4 regions of the Kitasatospora sp. NPDC005751 genome follow, and region 4 is predicted to be linked to each of the others. Evidence: riboswitches for the same ligand, from Rfam matches in the RefSeq annotation. Region 4 holds a riboswitch; each other region holds the start of a gene.
The links. A riboswitch is a leader RNA that binds a small molecule or an ion and turns the genes downstream of it on or off. The one in region 4 is predicted to bind cobalamin.
Positions count from the first base shown of each region.

Region 1: linked by a shared signal. The riboswitch ahead of ABZ497_RS29870 (HoxN/HupN/NixA family nickel/cobalt transporter) and the one ahead of ABZ497_RS34885 (NAD-binding protein) in region 4 are both predicted to bind cobalamin.
Region 2: linked by a shared signal. The riboswitch ahead of ABZ497_RS11190 (cobalamin biosynthesis protein) and the one ahead of ABZ497_RS34885 (NAD-binding protein) in region 4 are both predicted to bind cobalamin.
Region 3: linked by a shared signal. The riboswitch ahead of metE (5-methyltetrahydropteroyltriglutamate--homocysteine S-methyltransferase) and the one ahead of ABZ497_RS34885 (NAD-binding protein) in region 4 are both predicted to bind cobalamin.

Region 1 is NZ_JBEXYC010000052.1:35,803-39,051, forward strand. It holds gene rpmG (50S ribosomal protein L33) at 244-408, shown strand; gene ABZ497_RS29870 (HoxN/HupN/NixA family nickel/cobalt transporter) at 522-1,694, opposite strand; cobalamin riboswitch at 1,727-1,919, opposite strand; partial or broken gene ABZ497_RS29875 (metalloregulator ArsR/SmtB family transcription factor) at 2,001-2,339, shown strand; gene ABZ497_RS29880 (SRPBCC family protein) at 2,498-2,977, opposite strand; gene ABZ497_RS29885 (RNA polymerase sigma factor) at 2,974-3,249, opposite strand, start outside.
Region 2 is NZ_JBEXYC010000008.1:79,563-82,811, reverse strand. It holds gene ABZ497_RS11195 (cobyric acid synthase) at 1-794, opposite strand, end outside; gene ABZ497_RS11190 (cobalamin biosynthesis protein) at 791-1,762, opposite strand; cobalamin riboswitch at 1,856-2,048, opposite strand; gene ABZ497_RS11185 (transcriptional regulator) at 2,261-2,971, shown strand.
Region 3 is NZ_JBEXYC010000072.1:4,723-7,971, reverse strand. It holds gene metE (5-methyltetrahydropteroyltriglutamate--homocysteine S-methyltransferase) at 1-1,436, opposite strand, end outside; cobalamin riboswitch at 1,574-1,797, opposite strand; gene cobF (precorrin-6A synthase (deacetylating)) at 2,102-2,860, shown strand; gene ABZ497_RS33170 (MarR family winged helix-turn-helix transcriptional regulator) at 3,053-3,249, opposite strand, start outside.
Region 4 is NZ_JBEXYC010000089.1:13,648-16,896, forward strand. It holds gene ABZ497_RS34880 (acyl-CoA dehydrogenase family protein) at 1-978, shown strand, start outside; partial or broken gene ABZ497_RS34885 (NAD-binding protein) at 1,342-1,887, opposite strand; cobalamin riboswitch at 1,911-2,033, opposite strand; partial or broken gene ABZ497_RS34890 (helix-turn-helix domain-containing protein) at 2,246-2,545, shown strand; gene ABZ497_RS34895 (IS630 family transposase) at 2,688-3,249, shown strand, end outside.

The sequences.
Region 1 (3,249 bases), on a different contig from region 4:
GGCCGGTCGACCGGCCGCGCACCCGAACGGACGGCGCGGGCGGCGGACCGGACGACCGGAGCCGCCGGCGGGAGCGCGCGCCGCCCGACGAGCCCCGGCGCGTACGCGGTCGCACGGCCGACCAGCGCCTCCACCGCCCGCCGGGGAATGGGCGGGGCGGAGGCCGTGTTGGACCCCTTGAAAACGACTTCCATTTCGGCGGAAGCCGTTTCCCGACCGCCCACCCCTCGGAGGAGGAGAACCATGGCCCGCAGCGAACTGCGCCCCGTCGTCAAGCTCAGGTCCACGGCCGAGACCGGCTTCACCTATGTGACCCGCAAGAACCGCCGCACCGACGCCGACCGGCTGGTGCTGCGCAAGTACGACCCGGTCGCGCGCCGGCACGTCGACTTCCGCGAGGAGCGCTGACCTCCCCCGTGGGCCCGGCCGGGCCCGCGGACCACGGCGAGGCGGCGCCCACCCGAACGGACCGGGTGGGCGCCGCCTCGTGACACCGCGGTGCCGCGGGCCGTCGGGGCCGACTACTTGGTGACCCCGGCGGCCTCGTCGGCCGCCGCCCCCTGGGCGGGCACCCCGCCGGCCGGTACCACCGGCTTCGGGCTCCAGCGCTGTTCCACGCCGGCGAGGCGCCAGTAGGCGATCGCCGCCCCCCAGACCACCACGAACAGCCCGACGATCGCGTAGCCGACGTTGTCCAGCGAGATGTCCGCGATCCAGCCGCTGACCGGGTCGGTGAGGTCCAGCTTCTCGTGCAGCACGGCGACCAGCTCGATGGTGCCGATGATGAACGCCACCGCGATCGACAGCCCGGTGATGGTCAGGTTGTAGTACACCTTGCGCACCGGGTTGGAGAACGCCCACTGGTACGCGAAGTTCATGAACGTCCCGTCCAGCGTGTCGAACAGGCTCATCCCGGACGCGAACAGCAGCGGCAGGCAGACGATCGCGTACCAGGGCAGCCCGGCGGCCGCGCCGGAGCCGGCCATCACCATCAGGGTCACCTCGGTCGCGGTGTCGAAGCCGAGGCCGAGCACCATGCCGACCGGGAACATCTGGCCGGGCCGCGTGATCGAGCGGGTCGCCCGGTTCAGCACCCGGGCCATCAGACCGCGCGAGTTGAGGTGCTCCTCCAGCTCCGCCTCGTCGAACCGACCGGCCCTCATCGACCGGAACACCTTGAGGATGCCGAACAGCGCCGCCAGGTTGAGCGCGCCGATCAGGTAGAGGAAGACACCGGACGCGGAAGTGCCGACCACACCGAGCCACTGGTGCGTGGTGGACTCGTCGTCCATCAGCGTGCTGGCCAGCTGGGCGCCGCCCGCCACCAGGGCGGCCATCAGGACCACCATCGAGGAGTGGCCGAGCGCGAACCAGAAGCCCACCGAGACGGGCCGCTTGCCGTCCGCCATGAGCTTGCGGGTGGTGTTGTCGATCACCGCGATGTGGTCGGCGTCGAAGGCGTGCCGCATGCCGAGGGTGTAGGCGGTGATGCCCAGGCCCACCCCGAAGACCTGGGTACCGACCTCGTACTTCTCGGGGGCGACCAGGAAGATCAGCGTCCCGAAGGCCACCACGTGCATGGCCAGGATCACCCCCATCAACCCGGCCGTGCGGAGGGTGTCCTCGCGCCGCCAGCGGAAGCTCGGCAGGGCGGAGGACGCCGCGGGAACAGCGGCGGTTTCGGGCAGGGTCATCTTCGGATCACGCTCCAGCACCTCGTGGAAAGACGTTCGTGAGATGCCGTGGCCGGTCTCCTGGCTGACGGGGCTTCCGGATCCGCCTTCCCAGGCGCGCGAGGCGCCCAGTGGCGTCGTGGATACGGACGACTCCCCCGATCACAGTGGCGAGGGCCGCTCCGGACTCCGGACCCTGAGGGTCCGTCACCGGTCTTCCCGAACACCACGGCGGGCAACACCGTAGGGGGCCGCACCTCACCCTTGCAAGGCTGCGCACCTGCGCAGGTGTCCAGGATCACAGCCACGGGCTGCAACAATGTCCGCATGCATCTCGTACCGGCCGACCGCGCGGGCCACCGCACCATCGACGGGCACCGGGTCTGCGAGGCCATCGCCGCGATCGGCGACCCCGGGCACGTCCGGTCCTGGGCCGAGCGGTTCTCGCTGCTCGCCGACCCGGGGCGGCTCGCCCTGCTGCTCGCCCTGCACCGGGCCGGGCCGCTCGCCGTCACCGACCTGGCGGTCGCCACCGGCATGCGCGACCCGGCCGTCTCGCAGGCGCTGCGGCTGCTGCGCACCGCGGGTGTGGTCACCGGCGACAAGGACGGCCGCGTGGTGCGCTACCGGCTCGTGGACGAGGCCCTGCGCCCCCTCCTCGACGAGTGCGCCGCCGCGGACCACCACGAGCACGGCGAGCCCGCCACCGGGAGCGACGCCACCGGCGGCGAGCCCTCCGCACCCCGGGCCGCCGCGGCCGGCTGACCGGCTGCGCCCGCGGAACACCGACCCGGCGCCCCGGGCCGTCGCGCCCGGGGCCCGCCTCACCCCTCTCGCACCAGCCGTTCGAAGCGCTCCAGCGAGCGCCGGGCCAGCGGGTCCGTCGCGGGCCGCAGGGCCCGGTCGAGCAGACCCGCGCCGGGGAGCCGGAACGCGCCGAGGAAGGCGAAGCGGGTGCCTCCGGCCTCGGCGCGAGCCGCCATCCCGCCCAGCAGGAAGCGGCTGCGCATCAGGCACCACCCGGGCGTCAGCTCGACGTCGAAACGGGCCCGCAGCCGGGTGTGGCCGGTCACCAGCGCCTCGGTGCGACCGTCCGCCGGTCTCCCGGCCACGCGGACCGACCGGATGTCCGGCAGCCAGCGCGGGAGCCCCTCCTCCAGGTCGGCCGCGGCCGCCCAGACCCGCTCGAACGGCGCGTCGATCAGCGCCTCCCGGACGGCGGCGCCGGGGGTGACGGCGGCGATCACATGCAGCCGGCGGACCGGGTCGAAGGCCGCCGTCGGCCAGGGGGTCGGTGCGCTCACTGCTGCCACGCCCTTCGAAAGCCGAGCCGGGCCCGGGAGAGCCGGGACTTCACGGTGCCGGGTGCCACGCCCAGCAGTTCTGCGGTGGACCGCTCGTCGAGCCCCTCCAGGTCGCGCAGCACCAGCACGGCGCGGTGCTCCGGCGTCAGCCGGGCGAGGACGTCCTGGATGTCGGTGGCCAGCTGCGGGTCGCCGGGGCGGGGCAGCTCGGAGAGGTCGGCCGGGACGCAGCGGGCGACCCGCCGGACGTGCCGGACGGCCTCCCGCACGGC
Region 2 (3,249 bases), on a different contig from region 4:
AAGCGCACCACGGCCACCCGCAGCACGTCGGCGCCGAGCGGCCCGCGCCCCTCGGCGCGGTCCACCACGGTGGTCAGGTCCAGGGAGTCCTCGGCGTCCAGCCAGAGCCCGGACAGCATCGGCAGGGTGCCCAGCACCGGACGGCCGGTCAGCTCGCGCAGCATCTCCAGCCCGGGCGCCAGCAGCCGCGCGTCGCCGCGGAACTTGTTGACGAACCAGCCCGCCACATGGCGCTGGTCCTGCTCCGACAGCAGCGCCAGCGTCCCGTACATCGCGGCGAACACGCCGCCGCGGTCGATGTCGCCGACCACCACGACCGGCAGGCCGGCGGCGGTGGCCAGGCCCATGTTGGCGATGTCCCGGTCCCGCAGGTTGATCTCGGCGGGCGATCCGGCGCCCTCGCAGACCACCACGTCGTAGCGCCGGCGCAGGTCGGCCAGGCACTCCAGCGCTCGCTCCAGCAGGACGGGCTTGCGGTCGCGGTAGTCCAGCGCGCCGACCTCGGCGACCGCCCGGCCGAGCAGCACCACCTGGCTGCGGCCGTCCGCGCCGGGCTTCAGCAGCACCGGGTTCATCGCCGCCTCGGGCTCCACCCGGGCCGCCTGGGCCTGCATCGCCTGGGCGCGGCCGATCTCGGCACCGTCGGCGGTGACGAAGGAGTTCAGCGACATGTTCTGCGCCTTGAACGGCGCCACGGCGACGCCCTGACGGGCCAGCCAGCGGCAGATGCCCGCGGTGACCACGCTCTTGCCGGCGTCCGAGGTCGTCCCGGCGACCAGCAGTGCGTTGCTCATGCGCTCCCCCTTCTCGTCCCCGCCTTGAGTGCCTGCACGACGGCGTGCCCGGCGACGGTCGTACCCAGTGCGAGCAGTCCCACCCGGCGGGAGAGCCGGCAGGCGCGCTCGATGTCGTCCACCGTCACCGGTCGCAGCTCGCCGCCCAGTACCGGCCGGTGCTCGACCCGGGCGCCGTACCGCAGGGTGCCGCCGAGCCGCACGCCGACGGCGCCGGCGAAGGCCGACTCGGCCTGGCCCGCGTTGGGGCTGGGGTGGGCGGAGCCGTCCCGGCGCCAGACCCGCCAGGCCGTCCGGGGCTCGGGCGCGGCGGCGACGGTCAGCAGCGCGGTCAGCCGCGCGCCCGGCCAGCCCGCCACGTCGTCCAGCCGCGCCGAGGCCCAGCCGAACCGGGCGTGGCGCGGCGAGCGGTGGCCGACCATCGCGTCCAGGGTGTTGACCGCGCGGAACGCCAGCAGCCCGGGCGTGCCCGCGAGGGCGCCCCAGACGAGTGCGTTGACCACGGCGTCGGCGGTGTTCTCGGCGACCGACTCGACCACCGCGCGGGCGATCTGCCCCTCGTCGAGGGCGCTCGGGTCCCGCCCGCACAGGTGCGGCAGCCGCTGCCGCGCCGCCGCGAGGTCGTGCGCGGCGAGCGAGCGTCCGATCGTGCGGGCCTCCCGGGTGAGCGACGTGCCGCCGAGCACCGTCCAGGTCGCGGCGGCGGCCAGCGCGGCCCGCCCGAGCGGCCGGCGGCCCAGGGTGCGGTCGGCCGCCAGCGCGCCGGCCGCGACGGTGCCCACGCAGAGCGCCGTGAAAGCCGTTCCGACGGCGCGGTCGTTCCGCCAGATCCGCCGCTCCAGCCGGCCGGCCGCGCCGCCGAAGACGGCCACCGGGTGGCCGCGGCGCGGGTCGGCGAAGCGGGCGTCGGCGAGGTACCCGGCCGCGGCCCCCAGGGCGAAGGCGGCGGCGCGGGTCAGCGGGCGCACGGTGGACAGCAGAGGGCTCGGAAGGTCGGGGCAGCCTGCATCGCGTGCGTGTCCTCACTCAGGGTCCGCGCCCTGGATCGACGTACCGGGGGCGAGAGTCTCCTGGCTTCCGGGTCGAACGCACCCCCGGGCCCGGCGGCGGCTTCTGACGGCCCGCCGCGATGGGCCCCCTCCGGCGCCGTGGCCGGCGGAGGAGGGACTCCGAGTGTGCTCCCCGGTGACAGTGGCGGGACCGCGCCGGACTCGCACCGGCTTCCTCTGCATGCCTCCGTTTGGCTGAAGGATCCCATCACGCGGCCGAACCGTGCGTCAACCAAGGTCACGGAGGGGTTGGTCACAGCGGAGCCGGGCCGCCCGACGCCGTCGCTACCTCCGATCGGCACCCCCCGCAGGGGCATGACAGCCTGTGCGATCGTCCAGTCGCCCGGAGGGGCCTCCGGGCCCGCTTCGTGTGTTCGGCGGCTGGGGGGCGGCCGGACCGCCCCCTACCGTCGGGCCATGCGACGCAGACAGCCACCCGCCGTGCCCCCGGTGCCCTTCTCGCCCGCGGCCGCCCGCGCGCACCGCGCCGGCCTGGGGCTGACCCCCGAGCAGGTGGTCGAGGGCATGGCCGCGCACGGCGTCCGGCTGCTGCCCTCCCACGTGCTCGGCTGGGAGAGCGGCGAGCTGCGCCCCGCCGAGGACGAGTTCATCGCCCTGGCCCGGGCGCTCTGGTGCCCGCCGGCCCAGCTGATGGGCGTCCGCCCGGCCCGGCTGCGGGACTTCCGGGTCGCCCGGGAGCTCAACCAGGAGAGCGCGGCCCACCGGATCGGCCTCGCACTGGACCGGTACCAGCGGGCCGAGGCGACCGGTCAGTGGGACGGCGACCAGGAGCAGACCCACGCGCTGGCCCAGGTGCTCGGCACGACCCTGCGCGAGCTGGTCGCGGTGACCGGCCGGGCGCAGGAGCTGGACCGGCGGCTGCGGCAGTGCGTGGACGGCCGCTGGCAGGCGCAGCTCCGGCCGATCGGCCGGATCGTGCCGGTTCACGAGGGCGACCTCACCGCCGTGCTGACGGCGCTGCAGAACGAGTACCAGGTCACCTCCCACTGGGGCGCCGGCAGCTGGGGCTCCCCGGCCCCGGCGGCGGACACCCGCGCGGCGGCCCGGCCGCTCGGCGAGCGGTTCTGGGAGCTGCTGGAGCTCCTGGAGACCGAGATCCCGGTCTGACGGGCCGCTACCGCGCCGCCCCCGCGCGGCGCCTCCCCCTCCCTGCCCTCTCCCTCCCTGCCCTCTCCCTCTGCCGCTTCCCGCGCCGCCGTGACCAGAGGGCCGAGAACCGTGCCGTCGCTTCCCGCAGCCGCTTCCCGTGCCGCCGTGACCCGGCCGAGACTCCCGCCGCCGTGACCCGGCCGAGACCCGTGCCGCCGTGACCCGGACGGCCGCGCCCGGTGGCCGGGTGGCGCCCCCGCGAGTGGACTGGTGGGCAGACTGCCCAGTCCGCGACC
Region 3 (3,249 bases), on a different contig from region 4:
CGGACCTCGGCCCGCATCCGGTCCCGGTAGGTGCCGTCGTCGATGCGGCCGGCGCGCAGGTCGGCGCGGGCGGTGCGCAGGTCGGTGGTCTGCGGGAAGGAGCCGATGGTGGTGGTCGGCAGCAGCGGCAGGCCGAGCCGGGCCCGCTGCGCCTCGGCGCGCTCGGGGTAGGCCGGGGCGCGGCGGGCGTCCTCGGGGGCGGTGGCGGCGACCCGGGCCCGGACGGCCGGGTCGCGGGTCAGCGCCGAGCCGGCACGGGAGGCCAGGTCGGCCCGGTTGGCGGCCAGTTGGGCCGCGATGGTGTCGGTGCCGTGGGCCAGGCCGCGGGCCAGGGTGGCGACCTCGGTGGTCTTCTGACGGGCGAAGGCGAGCCAGCGGGCGACCTGCGGGTCGAGGTCGCGCTCGAGGTCGGCGTCGAGCGGGACGTGCAGCAGCGAGCAGGACGGTGCGACGTCGACCCGGTCCGCCAGACCGAGCAGCGTGCCGAGGGTGGCGAGGGACTTCTCCAGGTTGTTGATCCAGATGTTGCGGCCGTCCACCACGCCCGCGACCAGGCGCTTGCCGGGCACTCCGCCGACGGCGGCGAGGTCGTCGAGGTTGGCGGCGCCGGGGCCGGTGAAGTCCAGGCCGATGCCCTCGATCGGGGCCTTGGCCAGGACGGGCAGGGCCTCGCCGAGCCGGTCGAAGTAGCTGGTGACCAGCAGTTGCGGGCGGTCGGTGAGCGCACCGAGCTCGCGGTAGACGCGGGTGGCGGCGTTCAGTTCGGCCGGGGTGCGGTCCTGGACGAGCGCGGGCTCGTCCAGCTGGACCCAGTCGGCGCCGGCGGCCCGCAGGTCGGCGAGGAGTTCCGCGTAGACGGGCAGCAGCCGGTCCAGCAGGGTGACCGGCCGGAAGTCGGCGGCCACGCCGGGGGCGGGCTTGGCGAGCAGCAGGTAGGTCAGCGGTCCGACCAGCACGGGCCGGGGGCGGTGGCCGAGGCCGAGCGCCTCACGCAGTTCGGAGACCGGCTTGGCGGAGTTCGCGGCGAAGACCGTGTCCGGACCCAACTCCGGTACGAGGTAGTGGTAGTTGGTGTCGAACCACTTGGTCATCTCCAGCGGTGCGACATCCTGGGTGCCGCGCGCCATGGCGAAGTAGCCGTCCAGCGGGTCGGTGTCGACGGCGGCGCGGTGGCGGGCCGGGATCGCGCCGACCGCGACCGTGGTGTCCAGGACGTGGTCGTAGAGCGAGAAGTCGCCGGTGGGGATTTCGGCGATGCCCGCGTCCGCCAGCTGCCGCCAGTTGGCGCGGCGCAGGATGGCGGCGGTGGCGTGCAGGGCGGCGGCGTCGACGCGGCCCGCCCAGTACCCCTCGACGGCCTTCTTCAGCTCCCGGTCGGCGCCCTGCCTCGGGTAGCCGTACACGGTGGCCTGCGGGGTGGTGGAACTCGGTGACACGGAACTCTCCTTCGCGAGTCGCGCTGCGATCCCGGGAGAGCACGACGGCGTGGAGGTACGGCAGTGGGGGCACGGCACCGGGGTGGGCCCGCCCGCTCCGCCGACCCGCCCTCGAGGTCACCGAGATCACCGCGTGCGGGGTGCACGCGGGCAGTGGCAGGTCTTCGGACTCGCGGGCACGTCCGCCTGGCTCCCAGGCCGGACACCTACTGGCCGTCGCTTCCCGGGCCCGGCTGGGCCCAGTGCATGTGACGGCGGTCGTTCCCACTCACCGCTGCGGGGCAGTCCCGGATTCCCACCGGGTTCCCTCTTGCGACGCCGTGGCTGGAGGACACGGCGAACCGACTGCACCACCCACCCTAGGCCCATCACCGACGGCGCGTCAGTGATTGTCCGGATCGCGGATGGCGGCGTGGGACGGCTCCGGCGGTCCGCACCGCCCGAGCACCCCGGCAACCCGAGCAGTCCCGCGGACCACGACGGGAGGAGTGGACGCCTCTCCGCCGCCGGGTACTCGGGCTCACCGCCGACCCCCGAGAGGCCGGGTCGACGGCGCGTGCATGACGTCACAGCGCCGCCGGGCCGGTCCTCCGCGGCCCACCCGGCGGTTCGCCCGGGACCGGCCGCGCCCGGCGGACGGGCAGCCGCACGGCACAATCACTGTCATGCGGCACATCTTCCTCATCGGCATCGGGGCGGGCGATCCCGACCACCTCACCCTGCAGGCGGTCAAGGCCCTCGCCCGCACCGACGTCTTCTTCATCCTCGACAAGAACGAGGAACGGCAGGACCTCATCCGGCTGCGCCGGCAGCTGCTGACCGAGCACGGCCGCCCGGGCCACCGCGTCATCGAGGTCGCGGACGCCGAGCGGGACCGCGCCACCCCGGCGTACACCGCGGCCGTGGACGACTGGCGCACCCGCCGGGCCGACCTGGTCGAGCGGCTGGTCGCCGAACACCTCGGCCCGGAGGAGACCGGCGCGTTCCTGGTCTGGGGCGACCCGAGCCTCTACGACAGCGTCATCGCCGTGATCGACGAGGTCCTGGCCCGCGGCGGCGCCACCTTCGGGTACGAGGTGGTCCCGGGCATCAGCAGCGTCTCGGCGCTCGCCGCCCGGCACCGCACCACCCTGACCCGGGTCGGCCGCCCGCTGCAGATCACCACCGGCCGCCGTCTCGCCGAGGGCTTCCCCGAGCAGGTGGACGACGTGGTGGTGATGCTGGACGGGCGGGCCGCGTTCACCGGGATCGACCCCGAGGGGCTGGAGATCTTCTACGGCGCCTACCTGGGCACACCGGACGAGATCCTCGTCGCCGGCCCCCTCGCCGAAACCGCCCCCCGGATCCGCGCGCTCCGCGACGAGGCCCGCGAACGCAAGGGCTGGATCATGGACACCTACCTCCTCCGCCGCTCCGGGAGCTGACGGCTTCCGGCCGAGCCGGAGGCCGGCGACGGTGACCGCGCCGACGCAGATCCTCGCGACCGGACTGAAGCGGCGCCACGTCTCGGCCCGGAGCAGGCCGGCCCCGTCGCCGAGGCGGCCGGGGTGACCGGGGCGGCCGGGGTGACCGATCAGTAGCGCGCGGCGCCCGTTTCACCTGGTGAGGCGGGACGGCTACGAACCGGCCGGGGCCCCGCCGTCGTCCCGGTCGGCCACGTCCTCGGACCGCTCGCCGGCCACCCCGGGCGCCCCGGCTGCCCCGCCGGCGCCCTCGCGCTCGACGGCCCACTCCGTACGGCGTTCGCGGGTCAGGACCCAGTCGGCGGCCCGGCGCGGAGCCGAACCCGCCGAGCCGCTACGGGCGGCGGCGG
Region 4 (3,249 bases):
GGCAAGCTGATCTCCCGCTACAGCCGGCCCAGCGAGTACGACCGGCTGCTGAAGCCGCTGATCTCCGGCGAGAAGCTGGCCTGCTTCGCCATCGTGGAACCGCCCGCGGGCAGCGACGCCGGGACCTACACCACCACGGTCCGGCCGGCCGGAGCCCCCGGCGAGGGGTTCGTCATCAACGGCGAGAAGGCCAAGATCACCAATGCGCCGGACGCGGACGTGGCCGTCACACTCGCCCGCCGGCAGAAGGCCCCCGGCGACGAGGGCCACGACTGGTGCCTCGCCTTCGTGGACCTGAACCAGCCCGGCGTCCGCCGCTACGAGACGCCGCGGATGGGCCTGCGCGGCATGCCGTGGGGCGGCATCGTCTTCACCGAGGCCACCGTCTCCGAGGCCGACGTGGTGCCCGTGCCGTTCGGCGAACTGGCCGGTGAGCTGGCCGAACTGATGGCCTGGGGCTGGCTGCTGATCTCCGTCTCGGCCATCGCCATCGCCGAGTCCGCGCTGGACGCCTCGGTCCGGTATGCGGGTGAGCGGGTCTCCTTCGGGCGGCCCCTGGCGCACATGGAGGGCGTGCAGACCCAGCTCGCCGAGTCCCGGGCCCAGATCGACGCCGCCCGGGTGCTGGCCCGCCGGGCGGTGACCGAGCTCGCCGCCGGCCGGTCGGCCCGGGAGGCGATCGCCATGCTCAAGATCTACGCCACCGAGATGGCCGTCGAGGTCGCCGCCCGCGCCGTGCAGATCCACGGCGCGGCCGGCGTCACCCGGGGCCACGAGGTGGAGCGCCTCTACCGAGACGCCCAGATGAACGTCATCGGCGGGTTCACCTCCAACCGGCTGCGGGAGACGGTCGCCGAGAGCCTGGGCCTGGGCCCGGCGGTCTACCGGCCGTTCGACTGGGTGGCACCGGCCGGTCTCGGTACCGATCCGGCGGGCTTCGACGGCCTCACCCGGCCCGCCGGGGCCGTTCCCGCGTAGCTCCGCGGTCCGGCACCACCCGGGGGTTCTTCCGGCCCGCCGCAGGCCGGGCCGGAAGAACCCCCGGATACCGGGACCGGCCGGCCGGCCAGCCGGCCGGTCGAATTCCCGGCGGACCGGAATTCGTCACGGCGAATTCATCTCCGGCAACACCACGGGTACGTTCCTCCGGCGTAGTGCCGGGAATCCGTGAGGGGAATCCGTGACGGAAATCCGTGGCTCGAACCGGTGGCGGGAATCCGGGCCGACCCGCCGGGCGGCTTCCCGGCACTCCCGGGCATTTCCCGGGGCCGACCGGCCGGGGCCATTCGCGAGGCGGCCCCGGCCGGTCGGCCGGTATTCACCGACGGGTCTGCTCGCCCCCTCCCGGAGGGTCGTGATGATGGCCGAGAAGTCCAGCCCCGCTCCCTCAGCGGCGGCGAAGTCCGCGTGCAACTCCGCTGCCCTCAGGCCGAGTTCCACCGGCAGGCCGGCGGCCTTGACCGCTCCGGCGGCCAGTTCGAAGTCCTTGGCCATCAACGCGGCGGCGAAGCCGGCCCGGTCGTCATGGTTGGCGGGGCCGGCCGGCACCGGGCCGGAGACGGGCCAGTTGCCGGTCAGCGCCCAGCACTGGCCGGAGGCGGCCGAGGCGACGTCGAACAGCGCCTGGTGGCTGAGCCCGAGCTCTCCCCCAGCACGAACGCCTCGCTGACCGCGATCATCGAGATCCCGAGGATCACGCTGTTGCAGATCTTCGCGGCCTGCCCGGCGCCCGCGGGGCCGCAGTGCACGACCTTGGCCCATCGCCGCCGGCACCGGTCCGGCGGCGGCGAGGTCCGCCGCCGCGGCGCCCACCATGAAGGTGAGGCTCCCGGCGGTCGCGCCGGGCACGCAGCCGGAGACCGGCGCGTCGATCGCGACGAAACCGGCCGTCTCCGCCACGGATCATCACAAGCCTGCTCCCGGATCACTGCGCGCCGCCCGGTCTTCCCGGCTGGGTGCCAGTGACTGGTACTGCGACGACGCACTCTCCGGTCACAGTGGCGGGACCGTGCCGGATTCACACCGGCTTCGCTGCACTGCGGGCCTTGTTCACGACCATTTAGTCGGGCGCCCTAGTGCTTGATTCCTCAAGTCATGGGTATAGATGCTGTGTTGGTTGAGTTGGTGGGTTGATCGGGGGTGGGGTGTGCCGGGGTTGTTGCAGGCCCGGGCCGCTGTGGGGGCGGACGAGGAGAGGGCGATCGTCAGGTTGGCCAGGGCGCGGAAGGCGCCGGCGGATCTGGTGATGCGGGCGCGGATCATCGAGCTGAGCTGGAACGGCCTGCGGGTGGCGGCGATCGCCGCAGAGCTGGGCTGCCACGCGAAGACGGTCCGCTGGTGGCTCCACCGGTTCAACGATCTCGGCCTGGAGGGGATGGAGGACCGGCCGATCACCGGCCGGCCCCGGCGGCTGACCGAGGCCGAGCGGTCTCGGATCATCGCCCTGGTCAAGCAGGTGCCGCCCGGACGGCCGACCAGGCAGGCGGACGGGGAACTCGCCCCCGCCGACGAGGCCGGCCCGCCGCAGTGGACGCTGGACGCGCTGGCCGAGCAGGCCCGGCGACTGGGGATCGAGGTCAAACGCTCCCAGGTCCGCCGGATCCTGCTCGCCGAGGGCGCGCGTGGCGCCGTACCCGTTCGTGGACCCGGTCGAAGGACCGGGACTTCGAGGGAAAAGGACGCGGATCATCGGTCTCTACACCTGCCCGCCCGACGGTGCGACGGTCGTCTGCGCCGACGAGCTCGGACCGGTGATCCCACGCACGTTCCCGCCGGCGCCGGGCTGGTCACCGGACGGGCACCGCATCAAGAACGAGATCGACTACTCCCGCGGCCCGGAGAAGACCTGGGTCTACGGGGGCCTTCGCGTCCGGGACGGGCAGCAGATCACGATGACCGCCTCCTCCCGCAACAGCGTCTTCTACCAGCAGTTCCTCCAGCTGGTCGAGGACGCCAACCCCACAGGCGACATCTATGTGGTGACCGACAACCTGTCATCCCACAACAGCGTCTCCACCCGGGCCTGGCTCGAGAGCCACCCGCGCATCAAGCACGTCTTCATACCCGTCGGCGCGTGCTGGCTCAACCTCCAGGAAGCCTGGTGGCGCATCTTCCGCAAGGCAGCCCTCGCCGGCCACTCCTTCGCCGACCCCGACGAGATCACCCAGGCCACCCGAATCGCAACCGCCCAGCTCAACGCCCGCGCCCGACCCTGGATCTGGGGCCGACCCGCCCCACCAACCCGACAAC